DNA from 4 places in the Pseudonocardia sp. NPDC046786 genome. Region 4 is predicted to be linked to each of the others. Evidence: riboswitches for the same ligand, from Rfam matches in the RefSeq annotation. Region 4 holds a riboswitch; each other region holds the start of a gene.
What was found. A riboswitch is a leader RNA that binds a small molecule or an ion and turns the genes downstream of it on or off. The one in region 4 is predicted to bind cobalamin.

Region 1 (7,806 bases), on a different contig from region 4:
CTGCGGCGCCAGGAAACCGACCCACGCCACCGGGCCGCACGGGCCGACGACCGCGGCCACCAGCAGGCATGCCACCGCCAGCACCCCGATCCGGGCGGTCGCGGTACGCAGCCCGAGCACCGATGCGGTGCCGTCGCCGAGCCGCAGCAGGCCCAGCGCCGGCAGCGCGAGCACCGCGAGCCCGAGCCCGATCGCGAGCCCGGGCAGCACCGTCGCGACCGTCGGCCAGGTGGTGCCGGTGAGCGAACCGAGCAGGTAGCGGACGAGCACCCCCTGCTCCTGCGAGCCGGTGAGCGCGACCGCGGTGAGCAGCAGCGCCTGCAACGCCGCGCTCACCCCGGCCCCGATCAGCAGCACGGCGGCCGGTCCGACGGCCCCGCGCACCGCGAGCAGGGTGAGCAGCGCCCCGGTCGCGGCACCGGCGATCGCGGGCAGCAGCGGCGAGAACGGCATCGCGGCACCGGTCACGATCGTGATCGCCACCGCGGCCGCCGCGCCGGAGGAGACCCCGAGCAGCTCGGGGACGGCGAGCGGGTTGCGCAGCGCGTCCTGCAGCAGCATCCCCGCGGTCCCGAGCGCGATCCCGGCGAGCGCGCCCAGGACGAGCCGGGGCGCGCGCAGCTCGGTGACCACGACGTGCTCGATCCCGGAACCGGACCCGAGCACCGCCGGCAACTGCCACGGCGGCACCGACGGCGTGCCCAGGCACAGCGTGGCGACCACGAGCGCGGTCCCGGCGGCCACCAGGAGCGCGATCCTCACCTGCCCGGCACCACGGCCAGCGACTGCTCGACGATCGCGCCCAGGCTGCGGGTGCCGCGCCCGCTGCCCCACAGTCGCGGGTCCATCTCGTGCACCGCACCCTGCTGCACGGCCGGGACCTGCTGCCAGACCGGGTTGTCGGCGAGCTGGTCGGTCAGCGTGCGGTCCTCGGCGGAGAACAGCAGTGAGAAGGCCAGTACGACGTCGGGCTGCCCGGCCAGGATCTCCTCGACGTTGTAGGCCGACCCGGACTCGACGTCCGCGCTGCGCGGTGCGAACGGGTAGTCGTAGAGCTGGGCGAGCAGGTCGCCGTTGACCGATGCGGTGGTGTCGACGCCGATCGTGTCGGCGCTGCCGTACATCAGCACGACCGTCCGGTCGGCCTGCCCGGTCTCCCGGGTGGTGTCGACCGCGTCGGCGAGGATGCCGCGGAACCGCTCCTCGGCCGCCACCGCCTCCGCGGTCCGGCCGGTCAGCGCCCCGAGCGCCCGCAGGTAGCCGACCGAGTCCTGCCAGGTCGACGGCTCGACCGTCCACAGCGGCGCGAACTGCTCGATCGCGGAGCGCAGCGGATCGTGCACCCCGCCGAGCCCGATCACCAGGTCCGGATCCAGGGCGGCGATCGACTCGACGTCCTCGCTGCCGAAGCTGCCCGCGACGGTCGGAACCTGCGCGGCCGCCGCCTCGCCGAGCAGCACCGGGTTCGCGAGCAGCGCGGGCGTCGAGGTACCGGCCGGGGCGATGCCGAGCTCGACGAGCATGTCGTCGCACAGCCCGGTGATGCAGACGATCCGCTCCGGCGGGGTGGGCAGCGACAGCTCGGTGCCGTTCGGGTCGGTGACGGTGCCGGCGGGCTCCAGCGGTGCCGCGGCGCGCTCGATCCGCGGCGCGGGCCGCTCCCCGGCGGCCGGATCGGTACCCGGCCCGGCGGCTCCGCATCCGGCGAGCACCGCGAGCAGCGCGAGCGCCGGGACGAGCGGGAGGATCCGTCGAATTCTCATGTCAGAAACAGTAGTCATTTTCATCTAGCCCCCGAAAGGGGGACGATCATCACCGGTCCGAGTGGCCGGCACGAGCCTCTCGCGGCGACCCGCCGGGGCCGACCTGCACCGTTCACCGGCGGTGACGATTCGTCGCACACACCGACTCCTTGGGGTCTCGAACGGCGGCGGCCCCAAGATGTAGTGTCCGGTTCGCTGGTGGTTCACCGGCCCGCCTGGGCCGGTGAGACAACAGGGAACCCGGTGCGAATCCGGGACTGCCCCGCAGCGGTGAACGGGAACGACCGCCGTCAACGAGCACTGGGAGCGATCCCGGGAAGCGACGGCCAGTAGGAGCGTGCACGACGCCCGTGAGTCCGAAGACCTGCCACCGGTGCGCCCGCCGCCGGCGTGCGCAGCTCCGGGCCTCGCGGGAGGGCGCCAGGGTGCGGCGGTCCCGGACCGTCGTCGCCTCCTCGCGCGGGTCACGGACCGACGGCGACTCGCGAGGAGAGAGACCCGTGACCGCAAGCACCGCTCCCCCTGCATCCGCGCACGGCACAGCCCCGCCCGGCCTGCGGGTGATCCGGCGTGACGGCTCCGAGACCACGTTCGACGCCGGCAAGATCTCGGTGGCGATGACCAAGGCGTTCCTGGCCGTCGAGGGCGGGTCCGCGTCGGCGTCGTCACGGCTGCACCATCTCGTCGGCGAGCTGACCGATCAGGTCGTCGCGGCACTGGCCCGGCATCCCGTGCCCGGCGTGCACGTCGAACAGATCCAGGACCAGGTCGAGCTGGCCCTGATGCGCGGCGAGCACCACAAGGTCGCCCGCTCCTACGTGCTCTACCGTGAGCAGCACGCGCAGGCCCGGGACACCGGACCCGAGACCGCCACCACCGATCTGCCGACCGTGCACGTCACCCAGCCCGACGGCAGCCGGGTCCCGCTGGACCGCGACCGCGTCGAGACCGTGCTCGCCGAGGCGCTGGCCGGGATCGAGGACGTGAGCCGGGAGCCGGTGCTCGCCGAGCTGGACCGCACCGTCTACGACGGCATCACCGCCGACGAACTGGCCCAGGCGCTCGTCATGGCCGCCCGCACGCTGGTCGAGCGGGAGCCGGACTACTCGCTGGTGGCGTCCCGGCTGCTGCTCGACCGGCTGCGCGCCGAGGCCGTCTCGCACCTGTCCGGCACCCGGGAGACGCCCGACCAGGCCACGATGGCGCAGCGCTACGCCACGTACACCAAGGACTACCTGAGCCGCGCGATCGACATCGGGCTGGTCGATCCGGAGCTCGCCACGTTCGACCTGGACCGGGTCACCGCCGCGATCCGTCCCGAGCGGGACACCGAGATCGGCTTCCTCGGCCTGCAGACCCTCTACGACCGCTACTTCCTGCACGAGCGCGGCACCCGGTTCGAGCTGCCGCAGGCGTTCTTCCTGCGGGTCGCGATGGGCCTGGCGATCCGGGAGGTCGACCGCGAGGCGCGCGCGATCGAGTTCTACGAGCTGCTGTCCAGCTTCGACTTCATGGCGTCCACCCCGACGCTGTTCAACTCGGGCACCACCAGGGCGCAGCTGTCGTCGTGCTTCCTCACCACCGTCGACGACGACCTGGACTCGATCTTCGGCGGCTACCGGAACAACGCGCTGCTCGCGAAGTACTCCGGCGGCCTGGGCAACGACTGGACCCCGGTCCGCGGCCTCGGCGCGCACATCCGGGGCACCAACGGTGTCTCGCAGGGTGTCGTGCCGTTCCTCAAGATCGCCGGGGACACCGCCGTCGCGGTCAACCAGGGCGGCAAGCGCAAGGGCGCGGCGTGCGCCTACCTGGAGACCTGGCACGTCGACATCGAGGAGTTCCTCGACCTGCGCAAGAACACCGGCGACGACCGGCGCCGCACGCACGACATGAACACCGCGAACTGGGTGCCCGACGAGTTCCTGCGCCGGGTGCAGGCCGACGGTTCCTGGACGCTGTTCTCCCCGGACGAGGTCCCCGACCTGCACGATCTCTACGGCACCGCGTTCCCCCTGCGCTACCGCGAGTACGAGCAGGCCGCCGAGCGCGGCGAGATCCGGGTGCACCGCACGGTGCGCGCGGTCGACCTGTGGCGCCGGATGCTGACCATGCTGTTCGAGACCGGGCACCCGTGGATCACCTTCAAGGACCCGTGCAACCTGCGCAGCCCGCAGCAGCACGCCGGCGTGGTGCACTCGTCGAACCTGTGCACCGAGATCACCCTGAACACCCAGGCCGGAGCCGACGGCGAGGTCGCGGTCTGCAACCTCGGCTCGGTCAACCTGGCCGCGCACATCGGGCCCGACGGGCTCGACACGGACAAGCTGCAGCGCACGGTGACCACGGCGGTCCGCATGCTGGACAACGTCGTGGACATCAACTTCTACACGATCCCGGAGGCCCGCCGGTCCAACCTGCGGCACCGCCCGGTCGGCCTGGGGATGATGGGCTTCTCCGACGCGCTGTTCCTCCAGCGGATCGCGCCGGGCAGCGACGCCGCCGTCGAGTTCGCCGATCGCAGCGCCGAGGCGCTCAGCTTCCACGCGATCGCGGCGTCGTCGGATCTGGCCGCCGAGCGTGGCCGCTACGCCTCCTTCGACGGCTCGCTGTGGAGCCGGGGGATCCTGCCGATCGACTCGCTGGAGCTGCTCGCCGCCGCCCGCGAGGAGGGCGAGTTCGACGTCGACCGCTCCACCACCCTCGACTGGGACACGCTGCGCGAGACGGTCCGTACCCAGGGCATGCGCAACTCCAACGTGCTGGCGATCGCCCCGACCGCGACGATCTCGAACATCTGCGGGGTCGCCCAGTCGATCGAGCCGATCCACCTGAACCTGTACGTGAAGTCCAACATGTCCGGCGACTTCACCGTGGTGAACCCGCACCTGGTCCGTGACCTCAAGCAGCGTGGCCTGTGGGACGAGGTGATGGTCGCCGACCTCAAGTACTTCGACGGCTCGCTGGCCGAGATCGACCGGGTGCCGGCCGACCTCAAGGAGCTGTACGCCACCGCGTTCGAGATCGAGCCGCGCTGGCTGATCGCGGCCGCGTCGCGCCGGCAGAAGTGGCTCGACCAGGCGCAGTCGCTGAACCTGTACCTGGCCGGTCCGAGCGGGCGCAAGCTCGACGAGCTGTACCGGCTGGCCTGGCGCAGCGGCTGCAAGACCACCTACTACCTGCGGACCCGGGCCGCGACGTCGGTGGAGAAGTCCACCCTCAAGGGCACCGACGGGCGGCTCACCGGGGTGCCGACCGGCAGTGGCGGGAACCCGGCGGGCAGCGGCCCGGCGGCCAGCGGCACCCCGGCCGGCTCCGGCATCGCCGGGATGGAGCTCGATCTCGATCCCGCCGCCGCCTGCTCGATCGACGACCCCGACTGCGAGGCCTGCCAGTGACCGTCCCGACGACCGATGCGACCGGCCTCGGCGAGATCGAGCGCGGCGCCGCTCCGGTGCACGCCGACGACAAGCGCATGATCAACGCCCGGACCGACGTCAACCAGCTGCTCCCGATGAAATACCACTGGGCGTGGGAGAAGTACCTGGCCGGCTGCGCCAACCACTGGATGCCGACCGAGGTGGCCATGCAGGCCGACATCGCGCTGTGGCGCACCCCGGGCGGCCTGACCGACGACGAGCGCCTGATGCTGACCCGCAACCTCGGCTTCTTCGCCACCGCCGAGTCGCTGGTCGCGAACAACATCGTGCTCGCCGTCTACCGGCACCTGACCAACCCGGAGTGCCGGCAGTACCTGCTGCGCCAGTCGTTCGAGGAGGCCGTGCACACGCACACCTTCCAGTACGTCTGCGAGTCGCTCGGGCTCGACGAGGGCACGCTGTTCAACGCCTACCGCGAGATCCCCTCGATCACCGACAAGGACACCTGGGCGCTGCGCTACACCCAGGCGTTGTCCGATCCGGAATTCCGCACCGGCACCCCGGAGAACGACCGGGCGTTCCTGCGCGACCTGATCGCCTTCTACGTGGTGTTCGAGGGCATGTGGTTCTACACCGGCTTCGCCCAGATCCTGGCCCTCGGGCGGCGCAACAAGATGGTCGGGATCGCCGAGCAGTACCAGTACATCCTGCGCGACGAGTCCATCCACCTGAACTTCGGCATCGACTGCATCAACCAGATCAAGATCGAGAACCCGCACCTGTGGACGCCGGAGTTCGCCCGGGAGATCCGCGGCATGCTGCACGAGGCGTGCGAGCTGGAGGTCGCCTACGCCCGCGACACCATGCCGCGCGGGATGCTCGGCCTGACCGCCGAGTCCTGCGAGCAGTACCTGCGGTTCATCACCGACCGGCGGGCCGAGCAGATCGGGATCGCGCCGCTGTTCGGGCAGGCGGACAACCCGTTCCCGTGGATGAGCGAGGCGATGGACCTGCGGAAGGAGAAGAACTTCTTCGAGACGCGGGTGACGGAGTACCGCACCGGCGGCTCCCTGGAGTGGGACTGATCCGCCCGACCCGCCCGGCCACGGGCCCGGCGTTCGACAGCGCGGTCAGGTCCGTGTGAAGACCCTGTGACGGATCGGCCCGGCCGCACCACGCGGCCGGGCCGTTCTGTTCGACTGGGTGCCGTGACCGCAGCAACCGCCCTGCTCCCGCACGACGCGCACCGCCACCTCGGGGTGCTCCCCGCCTACCCGTTCTACGGCGGGCCGCCGGTCAATCCGGACGTCTCGGCCAGGGCGACGATCGACGAGCTGCGCCGCGACCTCGACGCCGAGGGCACCGAGCTGGCCGTGGTGATGCCGAACTACGGGGTGCCGGATCCGGCGCCGTCGTTCGCGCTGAACGGGCTGTGCCTGGAGGCCGCCGCGACCGACGACCGGGTCCGGGCCGGGATCTGGGCGTCCCCACGCCAGCAGGACGCCGCCGGCACCGCCGCCGCGCTCGCGCTCGCCGGGGAGCCGGGCGTGCGCATCATCAAGATCAGTTTCCTGCTCGGCGGGAGCCCCACCGACCCCGCCTGTGCCCCACAGCTGGACGCGATCTTCGCCGCCGCCCGCACCCACGACCTCACCGTGCACGTGCACACCTCGCCGGGCGGTGCCTCCGACATCGACCAGGTCGGCGAGCTCGTGGAACGCTATGCCGACGACGTCCGGCTGCACCTGGTGCATCTCGGCGGCGGGATGAGCGGGCACATCAAGCTCGTCGGGGGCCGATTCTTCGACTGGATCGAGCGCGGCAAGCAGGTCTATACCGACACCAGTTGGGCGATCGGTTTCGCGCCGCGCTGGCTCGCCGCCGAGATCGAGAAGCGCGGGCTCGGGGCCGATCGGGTGCTGTTCGCCTCGGACGAGCCGTGGGGCGACCGCGAGGGCGAGTACGCCCGCCTGGTCGCCGCCACCGGGGACGGCGAGCTGGCCCGCGCGGTCCTGCGCGGCAACGCGGAGCGCCTCTACGCCTGATCGTTCGCAGGATTCGCAGAACCGTCCCGGAAGTACGCACGGATTCGCCTCCTTGGTTCCCTCGCCACCGGCTCCCCCGCTGGTCCAGGCTCCTGACACAGCAGGAGCGGGAGGAGTCGGGGCGTGCCGGGAATCGAGCGGGTCGGCGTCATCGGCGCGGGAACGATGGGCGCGGCCGTGGCCGAGGCCTGCGCCCGGGCCGAGCGCGACGTGCTCGTGGTGGAGCGCTGCCCGGCGACCGCGGCCGCCGGCCGCGAGCGGGTGCTGCGCTCCCTCGATCGCGCCGTCCGCGCCGGGCGGCTGTCCTCCCCGGAGCGCGAGCGCGCCGCCTGCCGGCTGCGCTGGTCCACCGACACCGGTGAACTCGCCGATCGCGATCTCGTCATCGAGGCAGTACCCGAGGACCGGACGGTCAAGTCGAGCGTGCTCGGCGCGGTCTGCGGAGTACTGAAGGACGACGACGCGATCGTCGCCTCGACCACCGCAGCGCTCCCGCTCACCGCGCTGGCCGCCGCGACGAACGGCCCCGCACCGTCGTCGGGCTGCACTTCCTGCCGCCCGCACCGCTACTGCCGCTGGTCGAGATCGTGCCGGCGCTGACCACCAGCCCGCGCACCC
Region 2 (7,806 bases), on a different contig from region 4:
GCCGTGCGCGGCCAGCTCGTACGCCACCGAGACGCCGGCGATGCCGCCGCCGACCACCACCAGGTCCGTGTCATGCGCGTCCACCGGGCCGACGGTAGCCGCGGAAAACCGGTGGACCGCCGGCCGGGCCCGGCCTATCGTCGCCGTCATGCTGATCCGGTTCCTCTGAGCGGCCCGCGGACGACCGTCCGCGCTCCCGCCGGCCCGTGACGTCCCACGCACGCAGGCCCGGAACCGATGCTGCGCCGTCCCTCCGGCTTCCCTGCGTCCGGCAGTGCGTCACCGGCCCCCGGTCCGTGCGACCGCCCCTGCCCGACCCGACCTGTTGGAGGCCCGTATGCGCACCACCCCGTCCCGATCGTCCGGAACCGCTCCGGCGCCGCAGCCGGCCAACCGCGCCGAGCGCCGAGCGGCCCGCCGCGGCCGCCCGGTGGAGGACACCGGCACCGGTCCGGCGGCCCCCCGCCTCACCGGCCCGGCGCCGCACGCGAAGCCCGCGCACGTCCGAACGGACTTCGCCGCCCGGCGCAGCGGCTGAGCCACGCTGATCACGGATCGGGCACCGGAACGGTCGCCGCGCGACCGTCCGGGTTCCCGATCCGTGATCGGCCGGCGCGTGCGAGGCTGGACGCCGTGACCGTGACCGTGTGGTGGGCCGCCCCGACCGATCCCGGTGGGCGGCCCGATCTCGTGGCCCTGCTGGACGCGCACGAGCGCGAGCGGATGGCGGCGCTGCGCCGCGCCGGGGACCGGGCCCGTTACCTGGCCGCGCACGCGTTGGCCCGGCTGGTGCTGGCGGAGCACCTGGGCGCCGATCCGGCGTCGATCGACATGGACCGCACCTGCCGCTGCGGGAAGCCGCACGGCAAGCCGCGACTCGCCGGGCACGGCGACGCCGCCCCCGGCTTCTCGCTGACCCACTCCGGCGCGCTGGTCGGGGTGGCGCTGGGGCCCGGCCCGGTCGGCGTCGACGTCGAGCAGCACCGCGAGCTGACCGGGCTGGAGGGGCTGGCCCGGCACGCACTGTCCCCCGGCGAGCGCGAGCGGGGACTGCCCGGCCCGGCCGGGTTCCTGGTCACCTGGACCCGCAAGGAGGCCCTGCTCAAGGCCACCGGCGACGGGCTGTCCGCGCCGATGGACGCCATCACGCTGTCCGCGCCCGGCGACCCGGCGCGGGTCCTGCACTGGCCGGACGCGACCGGCTCGTGGTGGCTCGCCGACATCGACACCCCGCACCCGGACCATCCCGGAGCCGTCGCCGGCGCCGGTGCCGACGTGCCGCTGATCACGGTCTCCGACGGCGACGCGGTCCTGTCGGTGGTCCGGGGCACCATGGGCGGGTGAGCTCGCCGGACCGGCCGGGCGCGACCGGGGCGCGCTGGGTGCTGCACCTCGACATGGACGCGTTCTTCGCCTCCGTCGAGCAGCTGACCCGGCCCACCCTCGCCGACCGTCCGGTGCTGGTCGGCGGGGCGGGGCCGCGCGGCGTCGTCGCGGGCGCCAGCTACCAGGCGCGGGTGTTCGGGGCGCGCTCGGCGATGCCGATGGGGCAGGCCCGGCGGCGCTGCCCGCACGCCACCGTGCTGCCGCCCCGGTTCCCGCTGTACAAAGCGGTCTCGGACGAGGTGATGGCGGTGCTCGCCGAGTTCTCGCCGGTCCTCGAACCGGTCTCGGTGGACGAGGCGTTCATCGAGCCCCCGGCGCTGGCCGGCGCCTCGCCGGACACCGTGCGGGACTTCGGCACCCGGCTGCGCGCGGCGGTCCGGGAGCGGACCGGGCTGCCCGCCTCGGTCGGCGCGGGCTCCGGCAAGCAGATCGCCAAGATCGCCTCCGAGCTGGCGAAGCCGGACGGGCTGCGGGTCGTCGCGCACGCCGAGCAGGGCGCCGTGCTCGATCCGCTGCCGGTGCGCTCGCTGTGGGGCATCGGGCCGGTGTCCGGCGAGGCGCTGCGCCGGATCGGGATCGAGACGATCGGCCAGCTCGCCGCGATGGACGGCCGGGAGGTCACCGGGGTGCTGGGCACGGCGATGGGCACCGAGCTGCACCGCCTGGCCCGCGGGATCGACGACCGGCCGGTCGCCCCGCGCGGCGCGGCCAAGCAGATCAGCGCCGAGACCACCTTCGACACCGACCTGACCGCGATGTCCGCGGTGCACGCCGCCGTCGAGTCGATCTGCGTGGCGGTGCACCGCAGGCTGGTCGCCGACGGCCGGGCCGCGCGCACCGTCACCGTCAAGGCGCGCACCGGCGACTTCGTCACCCACACCCGGTCGGAGACGACACCGTTCCCCAGCCGGGACCTCGCCACGCTGGTCGCGGTGGCCCGCCGGCTCGCCGACACCGCGGTCGGCGAGGGCGGGGTGCGGCTGCTCGGGGTGTCGGTGTCGGGCTTCGGCGAGGAGCCGCCGCTGGCCCTGTTCGACGCGGTGCCCTCGGCACAGGGGTGGCGCGCGGCCCCGGTGGACCCGGACGGCACGGGACCGGGCAGGGCGGCCCCGGGAGGCGAGGCCCCCGGCACAGCGGCCCCGAGCGGCGCTGCGGCCGGGCGGATGAGCACGCCGGTGGCGGTCGAGGAGCCGGCGGGGCACCCGGCGGTGCCCGGGGAGGAGCCGGCCGGCCGGGCGGCTCCCGGGGAGCCGCCCGGCGACGACCGGCCGTGGCGGGCCGGCGACGACGTCGGCCATCCCGAACACGGCCACGGCTGGGTACAGGGCGCCGGGCACGGCCGGGTCACCGTCCGGTTCGAGACCGCGCTGACCGGGCCGGGCCGCACCCGCACGCTGGACGCCGCCGATCCGCAGCTGACCCGCGCCGATCCGCTCCTGAGCTGGCGGCCGGCCGGGTGAACCGGCCGGACCGGGCCCGGCCGATCAGCGGACCCGGCCGATCAACGCTCAGCCGACCAGCGGGCTCGGCCGACCGGCGCTCTGCTGACCAGGCTCGGCCGACCGGCGCTCAGCCGATCAGCGGGCTCCGGTGCGGCGGGGCGACCCGGGTGCCCGCGGCGACCCGGATCCCGAGTCCGGGTGCGGTGCGGGCGAGGCCGTCGAGCACCGCGCCCAGCGCGACGTCAGCGGCGGGCTCGCCCGCCACCAGCAGCACCCCGTTGCCGGCCGGGTGGTCGCCGGCCCAGGCGGTGATCCGGCCGACCGCGTCGCGCGGGGAGATCCGTTCGACCCGCCACGCCTCGGCGTAGAACAGGGCCACCGACTCCGGCCCGCGGGGGAACGTGAAGACGGTGTCGGCGTCCGCGAGCAGGCCCTCCAGCCCGTGCCCGGCCGACTCACCGGCCGGCTCGGTGCCGAGAACGACCAGGGTGGGGAGCGGGTCGACGCTCATCGCAATGTCCTCCTCGAGGGTCCGCGCCCTCAACAGTGGGAACTCCTGCGACGACGGCCAGTCTCCTGGCTCCCGGATCGACGCGCTCCCCCGCCTTCCCACCCTCGCCGGGCAGTGGCCTGCGGGGTGGGGAGCGCTCCCCGGTGACAGTGGCGGGACCGCGCCGGACTCGCACCGGCTTCCTGCACCGTCGTCCGGGTCAGCCCATCACGAGCCGGTCGGGGGGTCAACAACGAGTGACGGTGACGCCTGCCCGGCGGCGAGGTCCCGCACCACCGGGACCAGCGCACCGGCCAACCGCCGGTGCGAGTCCGCATCGAGATGGCAGCCGGCTATCCCGGTCCGGGTGATCGGGGCCGCATCGAGGAACGCGTGACCACCGGCGGCCGCCAGCGCGCGCAGCGGCCCGGCGAGCCGTCGTGACGCGGCGGCCGAGGCCGCGTCGTAGCCCCCGGGGGGCATCGACGCGACGAACCGCTCGGCGGTCCCGTCCATCGGCGGCGGCGCGACGACCACGAACCGCGGCGCCGGCAGCCCGAGCGTCGCCGCGGACCCGGCCGGATGGTCCAGGTAGCGGCCGAGCGCGCGGGCGACGTCGTCCGGGGTGCGGGCGTAGCGGGTCCGCAGGTCGTTCGTGCCGAGCATCAGGACGATCACGTCCAGCGGCAGGTGGCTGTCCACGCAGGCGGTGAAGTAGCCCGGCGCGGCCGGGCCGGCCGAGGATCGTGTCCTGGAGATCGGTGGTGCGCCCGGGGAGCCCCTCCTCGACGACGTCGTGACCGGCGCCGAGCAGCTGCTGCAGCACCCCCGGCCAGCGCACGCCGGCGGCGTACCTGGCCCGCTCCCCGGGACGATCCCGTAGGTGTTGGAGTCGCCGAAGCACAGCACCCGGGAGGAGCCGGGCACGGTCGTCACGGCCGGGGCTCCGGCGCCGGCCTGCGCCCGGGAGGGATCACCAACAGGCAGGCCAGCGCGGTCACCAGGGACAGCCCGGACGCGACCGTGAAGGCCGCGGCGCAGCCCTGCACGGTGGCCTCCGCCCCGCCACCGGCGGCGACGGCGACGGCGACCGTCGCGGCGACGGTGGACAGCGCCGCCGTGCCGAGCGAACCGCCGAGCTGCTGCATGACGTTGGTGGTGGCCGGGGCGACCCCGACCTGGTCGGCGGGCAGGTCGCGGGTGGCGCTGCTCATCGAGGTGCTGGAGGTCATGCCCTGGCCGACGCCGGACACGATCAGTGCGGGCAGCAGCCCGGTGGAGTAGCCGGTCCCGGTGTCGATCAGGGCGAGCACGGCCAGCGCGGGTGGACTGGGACATGTGGGGGTCTCCGCTCAGCTGAACACCGTCCGGAGTAGCGCGACCGCGCGCTCCACGTGGGGCAACGGGGAGTCGCCGGCGTCGGTCGAGCGCGCCCAGTTCTCCATGCCGGTGCGGACGGCGGCCATCGCCATCGAGGCGATCAGCACCGGGAGCTGCGGATCGACGTCGGGGCCCATCCGCAGCGCGGCGGCGTCGGCGAGCCTGCGGGTGGAGGACCGGCGTCACGGTCCGACGGGGGCCTCCAGCCCGGCGACCGGGCCGATCACCACGATCGCGGGCGGGCTGACCTCCTCCGCGGCGGCGACCTCGGCGGCCGTCGCCAGGGTCGCCCGCACGGTCCGCTGGATCCGGGTGGTGCCGTCCTGCACGATCAGCACCGGGGTCGCCGGGTCGCGGCCGTGCTCGACGAGGACCTCGGCGAACCGGCCGAGCCGCTCCACCGCCATCATCAGCACGATGGTGCCGGTCATCCGGCCGAGCGCCGTCCAGTCGGTGAGGCTGCGCGGGTCCTCCGGCGCGACGTGCCCGGAGACGACGACGATCTCGTGCGCCACCCCGCGGTGCGTCACCGGTGTCCCGGCGACGGCGGGCGCGGCGAACGCGCTGGTGATGCCCGGGACGACGGTGACCGGCACCCCGGCAGCGGCGCACGCCTGCACCTCCTCGAACCCGCGGCCGTAGACGAACGGGTCGCCGCCCTTGAGCCGCACCACGAACTTCCCGGCCCTGGCATGCTCCACCAGCAGCTCGTTGATCTTCTCCTGGGTCATCGCCCGGCCGTACGGAATCTTCGAGGCGTCGATGACCTCGACGTCCGGCGGGAACTCGTCCATCAGGTCGCGCGGGCCGAGCCGGTCGGTGACGACGACCTGGGCCCGGGACAGCAGCCGCCGCCCGCGGACGGTGATCAGCTCCGGATCGCCGGGGCCGCCGCCGACCAGCGCGACACCCGGCTGCGGGGGCTCCGCGCTCTCGTCGACGACGCCGGACTGCAGCGCCTCGACCAGCGCGGTGCGGACCGCCGCCGAACGCCGGTGCGCGCCCCGGGCCAGCACGCCGACGGTCAGCCCGTCGTGCGCGCCGGTGGCCGGGGTGACCGCGGTGCCCCGGGCCCCGTCGTCGGCGCGGACGCAGAACACCCGGTCCCGCTCCGCCTCCGCGGTGACCGCCCCGTTCACCGCCGCGTCGTCGGTCGCGGCGATCGCGTACCAGGCGCCTGCCAGGTCACCCTCGGCGTAGCGGCGGGCGGTCCAGGTGATCTCACCGGCCGACACCATGCCCTCGACGGCCGGGGTGACCTCGGGCGACACCACCTCGACCAGCGCCCCGGCCGCGATCAGCCGGGCGACCCGGCGCTGGGCGACCTGCCCCCCGCCGACCACGACGACGCGCCGGCCGGACAGGTCCAGACCGACCAGGTACTGCTCGTGCTGCGCGCTCAACGACGATCCTCTCCCGGGCGCTCCGTGCCCATCCCCCGGCGGCCCGTCCCCGGTGCCCCGTGCCCGCCCCGGCGGTGCGTGCCCGGTCCGGTGAACCCCGGCTCCCGTGCGGCGGCGGTCGAGGATAACGAGCCGGACGCCCTCGGCAGGCCCCGCGGAGGCCAAACCCACACCGGACCACCCATACCCCGCCCCAGCCCCGGCCCCGGCAGCCGCGCGGGCACGGGCCACGGCACGCGGCGCGCAGCCGCACCCGGCCACCGCCACCGCCCTGGCCACGATTCGCACGGGATGGCTGCGTTCGCACGGCATCGGATCCCGTGCGAACGCAGCGAACCCGTGCGGCTGGCGGGGCGAGGCCGGGTGCCGGGGGGGGGGAGGAGGGCCGGGCAGGTGGCGGCGCCGGGGGCGAGGGCGTGAACGGATCCAGGGGCGGCGCGGGATTCGAGGCAGGAGCGGCTCGGGGGGCCGGGGACCGTGCGACCGCCACGGTCACTCCCCGGCCCGCGGTCTTGGGCACCAGCAGCACCGCGCCGGGGCCGGCCGCCAGCAGCGCCGCGGCCTCGGCGACCGCGGGCGTCCCGGTGGCGGCGGCGACCAGATCGCTGGGGGTCGGCACCGGAACCCGGGCGAGCTGCTCGGCGGTGAAACCGCGCGGGATGCGCGGCGTGACGGCCTGCAGCAGCCCCGGCTCGGCGATCCGCCGGTCCAGCGTCGCGACGACGGCGGGACCAAGCTCCAGGCCGTGCTCCGCCGCCACCCGGCGCAGCAGCCCCTGCACCGCAGCGGCCGTCACCCCCGGCCGCATCCCCACCCCCACGGTGATCACCGGTTGTGGAGCCGGATCTCCACCTCGCGGGCGTTCCGCTCCAGAACCGGTGATCATGCGCCGGCGACCAGGCGGGCAACGGCGTCGGGGTTGCCCGCCGGATGGGTGTGCAGGAAGGAGGCGTGCACGCCGCGGGCCACGTGGCCCTCCGGCTCCCCGCCGCGCCACGCCCAGGCGGGTTCCGCACCTGCCCGCGGGGTGACCGCGCAGCGGTGGAACTCGTGCGCCCCCACCCGCGCCCCGGCGTCGAACAGCGGCGACGCCGACACCGCCACCGCGTCCCGGTAGCCGAGAGTGAGCCGGTCGGTCATCGCGGCCGAGGCGTCGAGCACCCCGCACATGGGAGTGCCGTCGAGGTCCCGGCACAGGTAGAGCAGCCCGCCGCACTCGGCGTGCACCGGTGCGCCGGACGCGGCCAGCCGGGCCACCGCCGCCCGCAGCGAGCGGTTCTCCCCCAGCGCGCCGACGTGCTCTTCCGGGAAGCCGCCGGGCAGCACGAGCGCCGACGTCCCGTCCGGCAGGTCCGGATCACGCAGCGGATCGACGACCACGACCTGCGCCCCGGCGGCGGCGAGCAGCTCGACGTGCTCGGCGTAGCCGAACCCGAACGCCGGGCCGCCGGCCACCGCGACCACCGGCCGGGCAACACCCGAGGCCACCCCCACCGGCCGGGCAGCGTCCCGGACTGCGAGGGCGGCGGCGATCTCGGCGTCCGGGTCCCAGAGCGGGCCGTCGGGCAGCGGCCGGGCGAGGGCGAGCACCGCGTCGAGATCGACGTGCGCCGCGACCAGCTCCGCCATCGCGTCCACGGCGGCGGTCGCGGCGGCACCGTGCTCCGCGGCGGTGACCAGACCGAGATGCCGGGAGGGCACGGCG
Region 3 (7,806 bases), on a different contig from region 4:
CCGGGGTGAACCCGGTCGCCCCGCGCAGCACCGCGGTGTTCAGCGGGTGCACCAGCATCACCCCGACCGCGTCCGCGGTGAGCATCCCGGCCGCCTCGGCGAACAGCTGCCGGCGCTGCGCCGGATCGACGGTGCCGTTCAGGCGCTCGACGAGCGCGTCGTAGGCGGGGCTGCAGTACTGGTCGATCGCGTAGCTGCCGGCGCAGGTGTAGTCCGAGGTGAGGGTGCTCGCCGCGTCCGGGAAGTCGGACAGGTAGCTGCGCGAGTTGAGGAACATGTCGTACTGCCCGGCGAGCACCTCGGGCTCCTGCGCCTCGTAGTTGCCGACGGTGACCTCGACCCGGATCCCGGCCTCGCCGAGCATCGCCTGCACCGCGTTCGCGAGGGTGGGCAGCTCCGGCCGGTTCGGGAAGGTCCACAGCTGCACGGTCAGCGGGTTCTCGGGGCCGTACCCGGCCTCGGCGAGCAGGGTCCGCGCCCGCTCGGCGTCGGCCCCGGCCGGCGGCTCGGTCGCCCCCCACGGGACGGCCGGCCCGAACAGGTCGGCGGCCGGTCGCGCGCTGCCCGCGAGCACCTGACCGGCCAGCACCGGCCGGTCGATCGCCTCGGTCACCGCCCGGCGCACCCGGACGTCGTCGAAGGGCGCGCGGGACTGGTTGAGCTGCAACGGCACCGTCCGCGCGCCCTCGTAGGCGACGACCTCGGCACCCGCCGAGCGGACCTGCTCCAGCTGCGCGGCGGGCAGCCCCTCGGCGAACTGGACGTCACCGGCCTGCACGGCGAGCGCCCTGGCCTGCGGGTCCTCGACGTAGCGGACGGTGATCCGGGCGGCACCGGCGGGCTCACCCCAGTAGTCGTCGTTGCGGAGCAGCTCCGCGGACTCCACACCGTTCACCGCGTCGAGCACCAGCGGTCCGGTTCCGGTGCGCAGGTAGTCGGGTGCGCCGCCGCCGGCGTACGCCGCCGGGGCGAGGATCGCGAGGTTGCCGCTGGACATCCGCAGCGGCATGACCGGGTCCGGCTCGGCGGTGCTGATCCGCACGGCGTCGGCGCCGTCGGCCTCGATCTCGAACCCGATGCCGCGGATCGACCGCGGGGGCGCCTCGACGCCCGCGACGTGGCGCAGCGCGGTGACCACGACCTCCGGGGTGAGCGGGGTGCCGTCGTGGAACGCGACGCCGGGGCGCAGGGTGAACCGCCACGTGTCGCCGTCCTGTTCCCAGCCGGTGGCGAGGCCGGGTGCGGCCGCGGCCTCGTCGTCCACCGTGGTCAGTGTCTCGGCGACGCCCAGGTAGCTGAGCAGCTTCCCGTCGTCGGCGTCGAAGGCGTAGTCGGAGCGGGGCGGGAACTGCAGCGCCACGGTCAGCGCACCGGCGGGATCGGGGGTCCCACCGCCCGATGGGGAGCCGCAGCCGGCCAGCAGCGCTGCGGCGGTGGTCAGGGCGGCCAGTACCCGCACGCCCGGGGTCGTCACGATCACCAGATGTGTCTACAGCTGCAGACCTGTTCAATCAATAGAACGTGTGGAATGCCCCCGCGGCGCCCACCGTGACGGCCGGTCCGGTGGAGCGCCGCGGGAGCGCACCGGCGTCAGCCGGTGGTCTGCGCCCGGACCCGGCGGGCCGCCGCGACCAGGTTGGTGAGCGCAGCGACGGTCTCCGGCTCACCGCGGGTCTTCAGCCCGCAGTCCGGGTTCGCCCAGAGCCGCTCCGGGCCGATGTGCCGCAGCGCCGCGGTGAGCTGGCCGGCGAGCTCGTCGATGTCGGGCACCTCGGGCGAGTGCACGTCGTAGACGCCCGGGCCGAGGCCGCGCGGGATGCCCGGCCCCAGGTCGGCGAGCACCTCCATCCGGGACCGGGCCGCCTCGACGGTGGTGACGTCGGCGTCCAGCCCATCGATCGCCCCGACCACCTCGCCGAACTCGGAGTAGCACAGGTGGGTGTGGATCTGAGTGCCGTCCACCACCCCGCCGGTGGACATGCGGAACGCGTCCACCGCCCACTCCAGGTACCCGGGACGGTCCCGCTCGTGCAGCGGCAGCAGCTCGCGCAGCGCGGGCTCATCCACCTGGATGATCCGGATCCCGGCCGCCTCCAGGTCGACGACCTCGTCGCGCAGGGCCAGCCCGACCTGCCGGGCGGTGTCGCCGAGCGGCTGGTCGTCGCGGACGAACGACCAGGCCAGGATCGTCACCGGTCCGGTCAGCATGCCCTTGACCGGCTTCTCCGACAGCGACTGCGCGTAGGTCGCCCACTCGACGGTGATCGGCCGGCCGGCACGGCGTGACACATCGGAGTGCAGGATCGGCGGCCGCACGCACCGCGAGCCGTAGGACTGCACCCAGCCGAACTCGGTGGTGGCGAAGCCGTCCAGGTTCTCGGCGAAGTACTGGACCATGTCGTTGCGCTCGGGCTCGCCGTGCACCAGCACGTCCAGCCCGATCTGCTCCTGCAGCGCCACCACGCGGGCGATCTCCCCGCGCATCCGCCCGGTGTACTCGGCATCGTCGATCCGGCCGGCCCGGTGGGCCGCCCGGTCCTTGCGGATCTCGGTGGTCTGCGGGAACGAGCCGATCGTGGTGGTCGGGACGTCGGGCAGGCCCAGCGCCTCGCGCTGCACCTTCGCCCGCACGTCGGCCGCGCCGCGCCGGTAGTGGTCGGCACCCAGCTCGGCCAGCCGGGACCGGACCGTCGCGTCCCGCCGAGCGGCCGCCGCGACCCGCTCCCGGGTCTCCCGTGCGGCGTCGAACTCGGCCGCGACCGCGGCCCGGCCCCCGTGCAGCGCCCGGCCGAGCAGCACCACCTCGTCGACCTTCTGCCGGGCGAAGGCGAGCATGTCGACGACGTCGGCGGGCAGCGACGTCTCCACCGACAGGTCGTAGGGGACGTGCAGCAGCGAGCACGACGTCGAGATCTCCACCCGGCCCGCGACGCCGACCAGCCGCGAGGCCGTGACCAGCGCGGCGTCCAGGTCGGTCCGCCACACGTTCCGGCCGTCGACGACACCGGCCAGCACCAGCTTGCCGCCGATCCCCTCGACGCCGTCGATCCCGTCCAGGTCGGACGCGCCGGCGACCAGGTCCAGCGCCAGCCCCTCGACCGCGGTCGAGGCGAGCACCGGCAGCGCCGGGCCGAGCTCGCCGAAGTAGGACGCGACCAGGATCTTCGGCCGGCGCGGCGCGGCCGCGAGCCGGTCGTAGGCCCGGCGCAGCGCGGCGATCTCGTCCTCGGAGCGGTCCGCGGCGAACGCCGGCTCGTCCAGCTGCACCCACTCGGCACCGGCGTCGGCCAGCTCGGCGAGCAGGTCCCGGTAGACCTCGACCAGCGGGCCGAGCAGGTCCAGCGGCCGGAACCCCTCGGGCGCACCCTCGGCGGGCTTCGAGAGCAGCAGCAGGGTCACCGGGCCGACCAGCACCGGGCGGGTCACGACGCCGGAGCGCAGCGCCTCCCGGAACTCCTCGAGCGCCGTGCGCGAGCCGGGCGCGAGCCGGGTCTCCGGGCCGATCTCGGGCACCAGGTAGTGGTAGTTCGTGTCGAACCACTTGGTCATCTCGCAGGCCGGCGCGCCGGTGCGGCCGCGGGCCATCGCGAACATCCGCTGCAGCGGGTCGGTGATGCCGGCGAAGCGCTCCGGGACGGCGCCGACGGCGAGCGCGGTGTCCAGGACGTGGTCGTAGAACGAGAACGTGTTGCCGGGGACCTGGTCCAGTCCCGCGTCCCGCAGCGTGGTCCAGGTGTCGCGGCGCAGACCGGCCGCCACCTCGTGCAGCGCGGAGACGTCGGACCGGCCGGCCCAGAACGCCTCGGTCGCGCGCTTCAGCTCCCGGTGCGGCCCGATCCTGGGGTACCCCAGCACGGTGCTGCCGGTGGTGGACACGGATGACACAGGTTTCGCCATGGTCACAGCCCTCTCTCCTCGCGAGCGCGGTGGAGGACCCGTCACCGCCGGAGAGGGGCACGACGGCACGGTCCGGGCGGGCCCGCACCGGACGCGCGATGGCGCCGGCGGGCACGGTGGTCACCCGGTCGTCCGCTGGGCCCTCCCTCGAGGCCACGGATCCGCGCACGCCGGTCGGCGCGCGCACCGGCGGCAGGTATTCGGACTCGTGGGCGCCGTGCTCGTGCCTACCGGCCGTCGCTTCCCGGGTCGGTTCCCAGTGCTGATGACGACTGTCGTTCCCACTCACCGCTGCGGGGCAGTCCCGGATTCACACCGGGTTCCCTGTTGTCCCGTGCCGGCCCCCGCGGGGACCGGCACGAACCGTCGGCGGACCGACCATAACCCACCGGACGCGATCGGCGGACTGTTGCCTTCTCCTCACTGTTGCCATACTCTGGCAACACGTTCGCCCTCCCCGCTCGGGGTCGAGGGCGACCTATCCCTGCACCCCTCCGTTCAGACGGGTTTCCTGCCTGGTCTGCCGAGGAGTAATCGCGATCACCTCTGTGCCCGGGGCCACAACCGGTCCTAGCGTGCGGCTCGACCCATCCGCCTGCCGCAGAAAGGGCTGACATGCAGGTAGACGAGCTGCTCAAGCCGTTCCCCATCAAGGAGTTCCACCCGTTCCCCAGGGCGCTGCTGGGTCCCGGCTCGCACGAGCTCATCGGCCCGGAGGCCCTCAAGCTGGGCTTCAAGAAGACCCTGGTCATGACGTCCGGCCTGCGCGGCACCGACATCGTCCACAAGATCGTCGAGTCGATGAAGTACCACGGCCTCGAGGTCGTCGTGTACGACCAGGTCGAGTCGAACCCCAAGGACTACAACGTCATGGACGCTGTGGGCCTCTACCAGCAGAACAAGTGCGACTCGTTCGTCTCCATCGGCGGCGGCTCCTCGCACGACGCCTGCAAGGGCGCGCGCGTCTCGGTCGCCCACGACGGCCGCAACGTCAACGAGTTCGAGGGCTTCAACAAGTCCGAGAACCCGGCGAACCCGCCGCACATCGCGGTCTCGACGACGGCCGGCACCGGCTCCGAGACCTCCTGGGCGTACGTGATCACCGACACCACGACGGACCCGGACAACCCGCACAAGTACGTCGCGTTCGACGACGCCTCGGTCACCACCCTGGCGATCGACGACCCGGTGCTCTATTACGACTGCCCGATCGACTACACCGCGCAGTGCGGCTTCGACGTGCTCGCGCACGCCTCCGAGCCCTACGTGTCCCGGCTGAACTTCCAGCCGTCGCTGGGCAACGCGCTGCACGCCATCAAGCTGACCTCGCAGAGCCTGCGCCAGGCCGTGTGGAACGGCCAGGACCTGGCCGGCCGCGAGGGCATGATGTACGCGCAGTACATCGCCGCGCAGGCGTTCAACTCCGGTGGCCTGGGGATCATCCACTCGATCTCGCACGCGGTGTCGGCCTTCTACGACACCCACCACGGCCTGAACAACGCCATCGCGCTGCCGCGGGTGTGGGCGTTCAACATGCCGGTCGCCTACGAGCGGTTCGCCGACATCGCCGAGGCGATGGGCATCGACACCAGCGGCATGACCAAGCCGCAGGCCGCCGACGCCGCGCTCGCCGCGTCCATCCGGCTGCTGCGCGACGTGGGCATCCCGGAGAAGTTCGCCGATGTCAAGCAGGACACCTACTCGAAGAACCGGCTCGGGGTCGGCCCGACCAAGTTCTACGAGAACGCGCCGACCATCATCGGCGACGCGGCGGACGTCGACCGGATCACCAACCACGTCCTGGGTGACGCCTGCACCCCGGGCAACCCGAAGGAGTGCACCTTCGAGACCGTCCGCCCGGTCGTCGAGCACTCCATCAACGGCGACCTGGACGACCTGCTCACCTGATCGTCCGATCAGCCCGACCCGTTCGCGCCTGCGGGCCCACTCCGTGCGAGGTCATACTCGCCACGGGTGGGCCCGTCGGCTGCGCGGCCCGCCGCACCCACCTCCGGTGCGGCCTGTGAAGGAGATTCCCAGCGTGACTCCCGTTCCCGGCTCCACGAGCGCTGAGAGCCCCGTCCCGAACACGGCGCCGTTCGAGTCCGTCGACGAGGTCGTGGAGACCCTGCGCGAGCAGGGCTACATCGCCGACACCCGGCTCGCGACCACGGTCTTCCTGCTCACCCGGCTGGACAAGCCGCTGCTGCTGGAGGGGCCCGCCGGCGTCGGCAAGACCGAGCTGGCGAAGATGCTCGCGCTGGCCACCGGGCGCCGGCTGCTGCGGCTGCAGTGCTACGAGGGCCAGGACGAGACCAAGGCCCTCTACGAGTGGGACTACGGCAAGCAGCTCATGTACACCCAGATCCTGCGCGAGAAGATCGGGCAGGTCGTCGAGGACGCGCCGGACCTGGCGTCGGCCGTCGACCGGATCGGTTCGCAGGAGAGCGTCTTCTTCTCCGAGCGGTTCCTGGCGCCGCGCCCGCTGCTCGAGGCCATCCGGTCCGAGCAGCCGTGCGTGCTGCTGATCGACGAGGTCGACCGGGCCGACGAGGCGCTCGAGGCGGTGCTGCTGGAGACCCTGGGCGAGTACCAGATCTCGGTGCCCGAGGTCGGGACGTTCCTCGCGAAGCACCGCCCCTACGTGCTGCTGACCTCGAACAACACCCGGGACCTCGCGGCCGCGCTGAAGCGCCGCTGCCTGCACCTGTTCCTCGACTACCCCTCGGCCCAGCGCGAGCTGGAGATCGTGCGGTCGAAGAAGACCGGGCTCGCCGATCAGCTGGCGGAGGAACTCGTGGGCGTGGTCCGCGGGCTGCGCGAGCTGGAGCTGCGCAAGGCGCCGTCGATCTCGGAGACGATCGACTGGGCGCGCACGCTGGCCGTGCTGGGCGTCGAGGAGCTGAACTCGCAGGTCCTGTCGGACACCGTCTCGGTCGTCGTGAAGTACGACAAGGACGTCCGCAAGGCGCTCGACGCGATCCCGAACCTGGTCGACCCGAACGCCGTCGTCACCGAGCCGGGCCACGGCCACGGCCACGGGCACGGCCACGGGCACGACGGGGACCACTCGCACGACGCGGACCACGCGCCCGACGCCGGCCCCGGCCGCCGTCCCGGCGACGGGCCGGACGACGGCGACGTCGACGGGCGGGCCCGCCGCGCCGCCAAGGACCAGCCCGGCCGGCACGCCGACGGTTACGGCAACAAGGCCGCGGCCGGGCGGTCCGCGCCGCCGCTGCGTTCCGTCACCCCCGGCCAGGGGGCCCGCTCGTTCGGCGCCCGCAAGCGCCCGATCTGAGGCCGCGACGTGGAGGCGAGCATCCACCGCTTCGTCCGGCTGCTGCGGATCCGGGCGGTCCGCATCTCGGTCTCGGAGGCGCTCGACGCGATGGCCTGCGCCGCCCAGCCCGGGGTGCTGGCCGACCGGTCCGTGCTGAAGGAGGCGCTGCGCGTCGCGCTGGTGAAGGACCGGCGCGACGAGGCCACCTACGACGAGGTCTTCGACCTGTTCTTCGCCCTGGTCAAGGTCGGCGAGTCGGACACCGGCCACGGCCACGGGCACGGCCACGGCGACATGAGCGACGACACGCCGCTGGAGAACTTCACGCTGTCCGAGGAACCGTCGGAGACCCCGCAGGAGGGCCACGACCACGGCACCCCCGCCGACATCCGGGACTTCTTCGATCCCGAGGACCTGGCCGAGCAGTACAACCTGCACCAGGAGGCCAACAAGATCGACATGGCGTCGATGACCGACGAGATCGTGCTGTCCAAGGAGCAGGCCGGTGACGTCGCCGACGGGCAGCGGGTGCAGATCGAGACCGACCGGTTCTCCGGCGGCGGCCTGCCCGGTGACATCTCGCAGGCCCAGGGCACCAAGGTCGACGCCGATCTCTCGGTCGCCCA
Region 4 (7,806 bases):
AGCAGGTCGCCGGGCCGCAGGTCGTCCTTCCCGACGGCCCGGCCGCCGATCGCCTGGTCGGACGCGTCCCGGCCGATCGTGATCCCGTGCAGCTCGTGCACCAGCCCGGTCAGCCCGGAGCAGTCCGGCGCGAACCCGGAGCGGCCGCCCCACAGGTAGGGCCGGTCCAGGAACAGCCGCGCGGTGCCGACCAGGTCCTCTCCGGTCGCCGGTCCCGGCCCGCCGATCCGCAGGTGCGCCGCGTCGATCCAGGCGGTGCCGCCGCCGGGCAGCGACACCTGCACGCCGCCGGAGTCGCCGGAGAGCACCGGCAGCCGGGTGCCCGCGCTGATCTCGCGGAGCCGCTCGGTGCGCGTCTCCTCGGCGTAGAGCCAGGTGGTGGCGACCTCGTCGACGGTGCCCGCGGGCAGCGCCGCGGTGAGCCCGGCGAACGCGACACCGGTGGTGAGCTGGGCGGACGGGATCCAGCCCGGATAGCCGCGGTCGTACTTCGCGCTGGGCTGGCCGGGGACCGCGACCCGGGTCCAGTCGTCCCGGCGCTCCAGCACCTGCACCGGGGCGCCGTAGAGGACCTGGGTCTGGGTGCGGGACGCGGTGGTCAGCTCGCGCCGGTCGGCGGCGGTCATCGAACCGAGCCAGGCTGCCGGGTCGGCCGGCGCGGCGACGGCGGAGCGGTCCATCTCCCGGGGGCTGGTGGGGGAGGTCCACACGGTGGCGACCGAGACGCCGATGTACGCCCGATCGGCGAGGACGTCCGGCACCGCCGCCTGCGCCGCGGGCAGGGTGAGCGCCGTGACCAGCACCGTGCCGAGCAGCACGGTGAGGATGCGTCGGGTCACGGTGGCTCCCGCCGGTGGAGGTGGGTCGTGCCGGGAGAGCGTCGACCGGGGTACGGGTCCGGGCAAGCAGGCGCACCGGGGAGTCCCCCGACGGGGTCAGCGGGCGGCGAGTCCTCCCCGGGGCGGCCGGAACCCCGGGCGCGTCCGGCGCAGATCCGCCGGAACCTCCGCGGTCGTCGTCGCTCGGCGCGATGATGCGGCGATCCCGCTGTTCGGCGCGGGAGCGCGAGAGGGTGGAGCGATGGCCCTGCTGCCCGCGTCCTGGAGATCGGCACGGCCACCGGCTACGACGCCGCGATCCTCTGCGCGGGCTGGTGGGCGCCGAGCGGGTCACCACCGTCGAGCTGCACCCCGACCCGGCCGCGACCGCCCGCGAGCGCCTCGCTGCAGCAGGTCTGCGCCCGACGGTGGTGACCGGTGACGGCGCCGTCGGGGTCCCGCATGGGGCGCCGTCCGACCGCATCATCGCCACCTGCGGCGCGCCCCGGGTCCCCGGTGCGTGGGTGTCCCAGCTCGCCGACGGCGGCCGGATCGTGGTCGACCTGCGCAGCGAGTCCAGCAGCGGGCTCATCGTGCTCGACAGGAGCGACCCCGAGCACGTGTCGGGTCGGTTCACCGGCCGTCCCGGACACTTCATGTGGATGCGCCCCGATCCGGACCATCCGCTGCGCGACCCCGCGGCCGGGCCGCACGTCCGGGCCCACGACGAGCGCACCACGGTCCGCGACGTCGCGGACCATCCCGACGAGCTGGACCGGCCAGTTCTGCGCACCCTCGTCGGGATCGACCTGCCCGAGGTCGAGATGCTCATGACCGGAGTCCGGTCTCTCTACTCCGGCGACGGCTCCTGGGCGCAGCTCACCGACGACGCCTCCACCGTCGCCCAGGGTGGGCCCCGTCGGCTGTGGGGCCGCGTCGAGACGCTCGCCGGGATCTGGCGGCAGCTCGGCTCACCCGACACCGACCGGTACGGGGTCACGGTCTCGAGCGGGGGCCGGCACGTGTTCTGGCTGGACGCCCCATCGACCGCCCTGCCGGAGGGGATCGGCCCACGACCGATCCCGCAGGGCGATCTCCTGTCCGGGTGAGCAGACCGGCCTCCAGCGGCGCCCGCCACGACGGCCGGGGTGACCGGCGGCACCCGTGCCGAGCGCCACGGCGGTGCACGGTTCCTTGACGGGGGACCGGCCCGTTGCGGAAGGTGATCGGACAACCGAAGACGGCGGGTGGGATCAGGAAGCCGGTGCGAGTCCGGCGCGGTCCCGCCACTGTGATCCCTGCGGACCCTCGTGGACCGCCGGGGCAGCCAGACACTGGCCCCATCCGCCGCGCCACCTCCGTCCGGGACGAGGATCCCGAGGAAGGTACGCCGATGACGCGCGCCCGCACGCCCCGCACCGGGACCGCCCGGTGATCCTGCTCCTGTCCACCTCGGACACCGACCTGCTCTCCGCCCGCGCCGGCGGGGCGGACTACCGCCTCGCCAACCCGAACCGGGTGCTGCTCGACGAGCTGGCCGCGATGGCCGACGCGGCCGACGTCGTCGTCGTCCGGGTGCTCGGCGGCTACCGCTACTTCGAGGAGGGCCTGGACCTGCTGCGGGCCCGGTCCACGCCGCTGGTCTGCCTGGGCGGTGAGATGGCGCCGGACGCGGAGATGATGGAGCTCTCCACCGTGCCCGCCGGCGTCGCCGCCGAGGCGCACACCTACCTCGCGCAGGGCGGCACCGAGAACCTGCGGCAGCTGCACGCGTTCCTGTCCGACACGGTGCTGCTCACCGGCGAGGGCTTCGCGCCGCCGGTGGAGCTGCCCGAGTGGGGCGTGCTGGACCGCCCCGACACCGGCACCGGCACCGGCACCGGGATCGGGACCGGACCCACCGTGGCGGTGCTCTTCTACCGGGCGCAGTTCCTGGCCGGGAACACCGCCTACGTCGAGGCGCTCTGCGACGCGATCTCCGCGAAGGGCGCGACACCGCTGCCGATCTGGTGCGCCTCGCTGCGCCAGGCCCCGGCCGGGCTGCTGGAGCGGCTGCGTGGCGCCGACGCGATGGTCGTCACCGTGCTCGCCGCGGGCGGCACCAAGCCGGCGTCCGCGCAGGCCGGCGGCGAGGACGAGGAGTGGGACGTCACCGAGCTGGCCGCGCTCGACGTCCCGATCCTGCAGGGCCTGTGCCTGACCTCGTCCCGGGAGACCTGGGAGTCCAACGACGACGGCCTGTCCCCGCTCGACGTCGCCACCCAGGTCGCCGTCCCCGAGTTCGACGGCCGGCTGATCACCGTCCCGTTCTCGTTCAAGGAGACCGACGACGACGGCCTGTCCGTCTACGTCCCGGACCCCGAGCGGGCCGCCCGGGTCGCCGGGATCGCGGTCAACCACGCCAACCTCGGCCGGATCCCGAACGCCGACAAGAAGATCGTGCTGATGCTGTCGGCGTACCCGACCAAGCACGCCCGGATCGGGAACGCGGTCGGTCTGGACACCCCGGCCTCGACGGTCGCGCTGCTGCGCACGATGGCCGCCGCCGGGTACGAGACCGGCGGGTTCCCGGGTGTCGAGGCAGGCGACGGCGACGCGCTGATGCACGCGCTGATCGAGGCCGGCGGGCAGGACCCGGACTGGCTCACCGAGGAGAAGCTCGCCGGGAACCCGATCCGGATCTCCGCCTCGACCTACCGCAGCTGGTTCGGCACGCTTCCGCAGGACCTCCGCGACGGCGTCGTCGAGCACTGGGGCGAGCCGCCGGGCGAGCTGTACGTGCACGACGACCACATCGTCGTCGCCGCGCTGCGCAGCGGGAACGTCACGCTGATCGTGCAGCCGCCGCGCGGGTTCGGGGAGAACCCGGTCGCGATCTACCACGATCCGGACCTGCCGCCGTCGCACCACTACCTGGCCGCGTACCGCTGGCTGGCGGCGCCGGAGTCCGACGGCGGGTTCGGCGCGCACGCGATCGTGCACATCGGCAAGCACGGGAACCTGGAGTGGCTGCCGGGCAAGACACTGGGCATGTCGGCGTCCTGCGGCACCGACGCCGTGCTCGGCGACCTGCCGCTGATCTACCCGTTCCTGGTGAACGACCCGGGGGAGGGCACCCAGGCCAAGCGCCGGGCGCACGCCACCCTGGTCGACCACCTCATCCCGCCGATGGCCCGGGCCGAGAGCTACGGCGATATCGCCCGGCTGGAGCAGCTGCTCGACGAGCACGCCAACATCTCCGCGCTCGACCCGGCGAAGCTGCCCGCGATCCGCCAGCAGATCTGGACGCTGATGACGGCCGCGAAGATGCACCACGACCTGGGCCTGGAGGAGCGCCCGGACGAGGACGTCTTCGACGACATGCTGATGCACGTCGACGGCTGGCTCTGCGAGATCAAGGACGTGCAGATCCGGGACGGCCTGCACGTGCTGGCTCTCGCCCCGGCCGGTGAGCAGCGGATCGACCTGGTGCTCGCCGTGCTGCGGGCCCGGCAGATGTGGGGCGGCGAGCAGTCCGTGCCCGGGCTGCGGCAGGCGCTCGGGCTGGTCGAGGACGGCTCCGAGACCGGTGCCCGAACGGACGCCGTCGAGACCGTCGCCCGCGCGCTGGTCGCCGGGATGGAGGCCCGGGACTGGGATCCGGGAGCGGTCGACGACGTCGCCGCCGAGCACTGCGGTACTGGCGGTACCGCCGGTACTGCCGGTCCGGCCGTCCGGCCCGCTGCGGCGGCGGCACTCCCCGGCGTCGACGACGGCGCGGTGCGTGCGGTGCTGCGCTTCGCCGCCGTCGAGGTGGTGCCCCGGCTGGACGCCACCGCGCACGAGCTGGACCGGGTGCTGCACGCCCTGGACGGCGGCTTCATCCCGGCCGGCCCGTCCGGCTCGCCGCTTCGCGGACTGGTGAACGTGCTGCCGACCGGCCGGAACTTCTACTCGGTCGACCCGAAGGCCGTCCCGTCGAAGCTGGCCTGGGAGACCGGGCAGGCGATGGCCGAGTCGCTGGTCGAGCGCTACCGCGCCGACCACGGCGAGTACCCGCGCTCGGTCGGCCTGTCGGTGTGGGGGACCAGCGCGATGCGGACCTCCGGCGACGACGTCGCCGAGGTGTTCGCGCTGCTCGGCGTCCGCCCGGTGTGGGACGACGCGTCGCGCCGGGTCCGCGATCTCGAGGTGATCGGGCTCGACGAGCTGGGCCGCCCCCGGGTCGACGTCACCGTCCGCATCTCCGGGTTCTTCCGGGACGCGTTCCCGCACGTCCTGGCCCTGCTCGACGACGCGGTGAAGCTGGTCGCCGAGCTGGACGAGACGCCGGAGCAGAACTTCGTCCGCGCGCACGTGCTCGCCGACCGCGAGCGGCACGGCGACGACCGCCGGGCCCGCACCCGGATCTTCGGGTCCAAGCCGGGCACCTACGGCGCCGGGCTGCTGCAGCTGGTCGACTCGCGCGACTGGCGCGGCGACGCCGATCTCGCCGAGGTCTACTCGACCTGGGGCGGCTACGCCTACGGCCGCGGCCTGGACGGCGTGCCCGCCCGGGACGACATGGAGAACGCCTACCGGCGGATCGCGGTGGCGGCGAAGAACATCGACACCCGCGAGCACGACATCGCCGACTCCGACGACTACTACCAGTACCACGGCGGCATGGTCGCGACCGTCCGCGCGCTGACCGGCAGCTCGCCGGAGGCCTACGTCGGCGACTCGACCCGCCCCGAGGCCGTCCGCACCCGCACCCTGCACGAGGAGACCGCCCGGGTGTTCCGGGCCCGGGTGGTCAATCCGCGCTGGATCGCCGCGATGCGCAGGCACGGGTACAAGGGCGCGTTCGAGATGGCGGCGACGGTCGACTACCTGTTCGGCTGGGACGCCACCACCGGTGTCATCGCCGACTGGCAGTACGAGACGCTGACCGCGGGGTACGTGCTGGACCCGGACAACCGCAAGTTCCTGACCGAGTCCAATCCGTGGGCGCTGCACGGGATGGCGGAGCGGCTGCTGGAGGCCGTCGACCGGGGGCTGTGGGAGTCGCCGGAGGCGTCCACGCTGGACGCGCTGCGGCAGGCGTACCTGGAGTCGGAGGGGGACCTGGAGGGCGAGTAGCTCAGCCGAGCCGGGACAGTGCCGCCAGCACCGTCCCGGCGTCGGCGCCGAACGCGTCCAGGATCTCCCGTTCCACCCGCGCGACGCCCGGCTGCAACGCCGCGTGCAGCTCCCGGCCGCGGTCGGTGCCGAACACCAGCACCCGCCGGCGGTCGGCGTCGTCCGGCCGGCGGTACACCAGTGCCCGGTCCACCATCCGGTCGATGATCTTCGTCAGGGTCGGCGCCGGGACCATCGCGTGGACCGCGATGTCCGACATCGGGTGCCCCGCGCCGTCGGCGAGCAGATCGAGCACCCGCCAGCCGTCCAGGCCCGGCCCGTCCGGCGGCCGGACGGCCTCCTCGATCCGCCGCTCGACCCGGTGCGCGGCGCGGCCGAGCACGGCCGCGGCGGCCGGGGCGCCGGTGCAGGGTTCGGCGGCGGGCACGGGCATCCTCCGGGCTGGCGCGTTCGGGGTAGTGACGAGATCGCTGTCATCGTAAACACTGTCACCTTCAACCGACCGGGAGGTGACGTGTCCACGGCCCCCGCAGTGCTCGACGTCGCCTTCGTCGTGCCCCGCAGCGGCCCGGCCGGGATCCTCGGCCCGGCCTGCGAGGCATGCGGTGACCTGGCCGCCGCCGAGCTGAACGACGCGGGCGGGGTCCTCGGCCGCGAGGTCCGGCTGCTGCCGGTGGACGGCGGCCGGCCGCCGTCCGAGGTCGCCGCGGCCGTCCGGGACCTGCTCGACGCGGGCCGGGTGGCCGCGGTCAGCGGCTGGCACATCTCCGCGGTCCGGCAGGCCCTCGCCCCGGCCGTGGCCGGCCGGGTGCCCTACGTCTACGCCCCGCTCTACGAGGGCGGCGAGACGACGCCGGGGGTGTTCCTGACCGGTGAGACACCGGAGACCCAGGTGCTGCCCGCGCTGCGCTGGATGTCGGCGGAGCTGGGCGTGCGGACCTGGTGCGTGGTCGGCAACGACTACGTGTGGCCGCGCGGCTCGGCCCGCGCGGTGCGCCGCTTCGTGCGGACCAGCCCGGACGTCCGGGTGCTCGACGAGGTGTTCGTCCCGCTCGGCACCGACGACTTCGGCCCCGTCGTCACCCGGGTGCAGCGCTCCGGCGCGCAGGGCGTGCTGATGTTCCTGGTCGGCTCGGACGCGGTCCGGTTCAACCGTGCCTTCGCGGCGTCCGGCGCCGACCGCCATCGGGTCCGGCTCTCCCCGCTGATGGAGGAGAACATGCTGCTCGCGACCGGCGCCGAGGCCACCCGCGAGCTGTACGCGGCGGCCGGCTACTTCGAGACGCTGGCGACCGCGTCGTCGCTGGACTTCTCGGCCCGCTACGCGGCCCGGTTCGGCGTGCACGCCCCGGTGCCGGGCGCGCTTGCCGAGTCCTGCTTCGAGGCGATCACGCTGCTCGGCAGGCTGGCCGGCCGGGCGGGATCGGTGGAGCCCGCGGCGCTGCTCGCGGTCGCCGAGGACACCGGCTTCGACGGTCCCCGGGGTGCGGTCTCGCTGCGCGGCGGGCACCTGCGGCAGGACGTCTACCTGGCCCGGGCCGACGGCCTGTCGTTCGACGTTCTGGCCCGCCTGGCTTGACACCCATACTGTCAATGGAGATATTTTCATATGACAGTACTTTGGAGGTGTCCGTGCCCACCTACACCCATCGCTGCCCCGTCTGCGGCGAGTTCGACCAGGTCCGGCCGATGTCCGCGGCCGCCCGGGAGGCGCAGTGCCCGGACTGCGGATCGCACTCGTCGCGGATCTTCGGGGCGCCCGCGCTGCGCGGCGTCGATCCCGGCCTGCGCCGCGCGCTGGACGCCTCGGGCGCCAGCGCCGACGCGCCGCAGGTCGTCTCGTCGGTGCCGGGCCGCTCCCGGCGCGCCACGCCCGTCACCCGGGACC

Region 1: it holds a riboswitch for cobalamin, as region 4 does, so the genes downstream of both, ABZ881_RS15870 (ribonucleoside-diphosphate reductase subunit alpha) here and cobN (cobaltochelatase subunit CobN) in region 4, are expected to answer to the same signal.
Region 2: it holds a riboswitch for cobalamin, as region 4 does, so the genes downstream of both, ABZ881_RS05240 (hypothetical protein) here and cobN (cobaltochelatase subunit CobN) in region 4, are expected to answer to the same signal.
Region 3: it holds a riboswitch for cobalamin, as region 4 does, so the genes downstream of both, metE (5-methyltetrahydropteroyltriglutamate--homocysteine S-methyltransferase) here and cobN (cobaltochelatase subunit CobN) in region 4, are expected to answer to the same signal.

The regions. Positions count from the first base shown of each region.
Region 1 is NZ_JBEYYF010000011.1:92,782-100,587, forward strand. Features, by position in the region: gene ABZ881_RS15860 (iron ABC transporter permease) at 1-762, opposite strand, end outside; gene ABZ881_RS15865 (ABC transporter substrate-binding protein) at 759-1,763, opposite strand; cobalamin riboswitch at 1,946-2,150, shown strand; gene ABZ881_RS15870 (ribonucleoside-diphosphate reductase subunit alpha) at 2,264-5,161, shown strand; gene ABZ881_RS15875 (ribonucleotide-diphosphate reductase subunit beta) at 5,158-6,228, shown strand; gene ABZ881_RS15880 (amidohydrolase family protein) at 6,352-7,188, shown strand; partial or broken gene ABZ881_RS15885 (3-hydroxyacyl-CoA dehydrogenase NAD-binding domain-containing protein) at 7,354-7,805, shown strand.
Region 2 is NZ_JBEYYF010000003.1:290,209-298,014, forward strand. Features, by position in the region: gene ABZ881_RS05225 (FAD-binding oxidoreductase) at 1-84, opposite strand, end outside; gene ABZ881_RS05230 (4'-phosphopantetheinyl transferase superfamily protein) at 634-1,344, shown strand; gene ABZ881_RS05235 (DNA polymerase IV) at 1,341-2,846, shown strand; gene ABZ881_RS05240 (hypothetical protein) at 2,956-3,339, opposite strand; cobalamin riboswitch at 3,377-3,573, opposite strand; gene ABZ881_RS05245 (hypothetical protein) at 3,547-4,020, opposite strand; gene ABZ881_RS05250 (hypothetical protein) at 4,251-4,631, opposite strand; partial or broken gene ABZ881_RS05255 (TetR family transcriptional regulator) at 4,671-4,853, opposite strand; gene cobA (uroporphyrinogen-III C-methyltransferase) at 4,881-6,101, opposite strand; partial or broken gene ABZ881_RS05265 (cobalamin biosynthesis protein) at 6,592-6,987, opposite strand; gene ABZ881_RS05270 (cobyrinate a,c-diamide synthase) at 6,984-7,806, opposite strand, start outside.
Region 3 is NZ_JBEYYF010000011.1:139,709-147,514, forward strand. Features, by position in the region: gene ABZ881_RS16070 (ABC transporter substrate-binding protein) at 1-1,480, opposite strand, end outside; gene metE (5-methyltetrahydropteroyltriglutamate--homocysteine S-methyltransferase) at 1,591-3,897, opposite strand; cobalamin riboswitch at 4,088-4,253, opposite strand; gene mdo (NDMA-dependent methanol dehydrogenase) at 4,513-5,805, shown strand; gene ABZ881_RS16085 (MoxR family ATPase) at 5,939-7,198, shown strand; gene ABZ881_RS16090 (VWA domain-containing protein) at 7,208-7,806, shown strand, end outside.
Region 4 is NZ_JBEYYF010000007.1:200,412-208,217, reverse strand. Features, by position in the region: gene ABZ881_RS11535 (C40 family peptidase) at 1-839, opposite strand, end outside; gene ABZ881_RS11530 (hypothetical protein) at 1,154-1,927, shown strand; cobalamin riboswitch at 2,030-2,176, shown strand; gene cobN (cobaltochelatase subunit CobN) at 2,250-5,918, shown strand; gene ABZ881_RS11520 (MarR family transcriptional regulator) at 5,920-6,345, opposite strand; gene ABZ881_RS11515 (substrate-binding domain-containing protein) at 6,433-7,497, shown strand; gene ABZ881_RS11510 (zinc ribbon domain-containing protein) at 7,551-7,806, shown strand, end outside.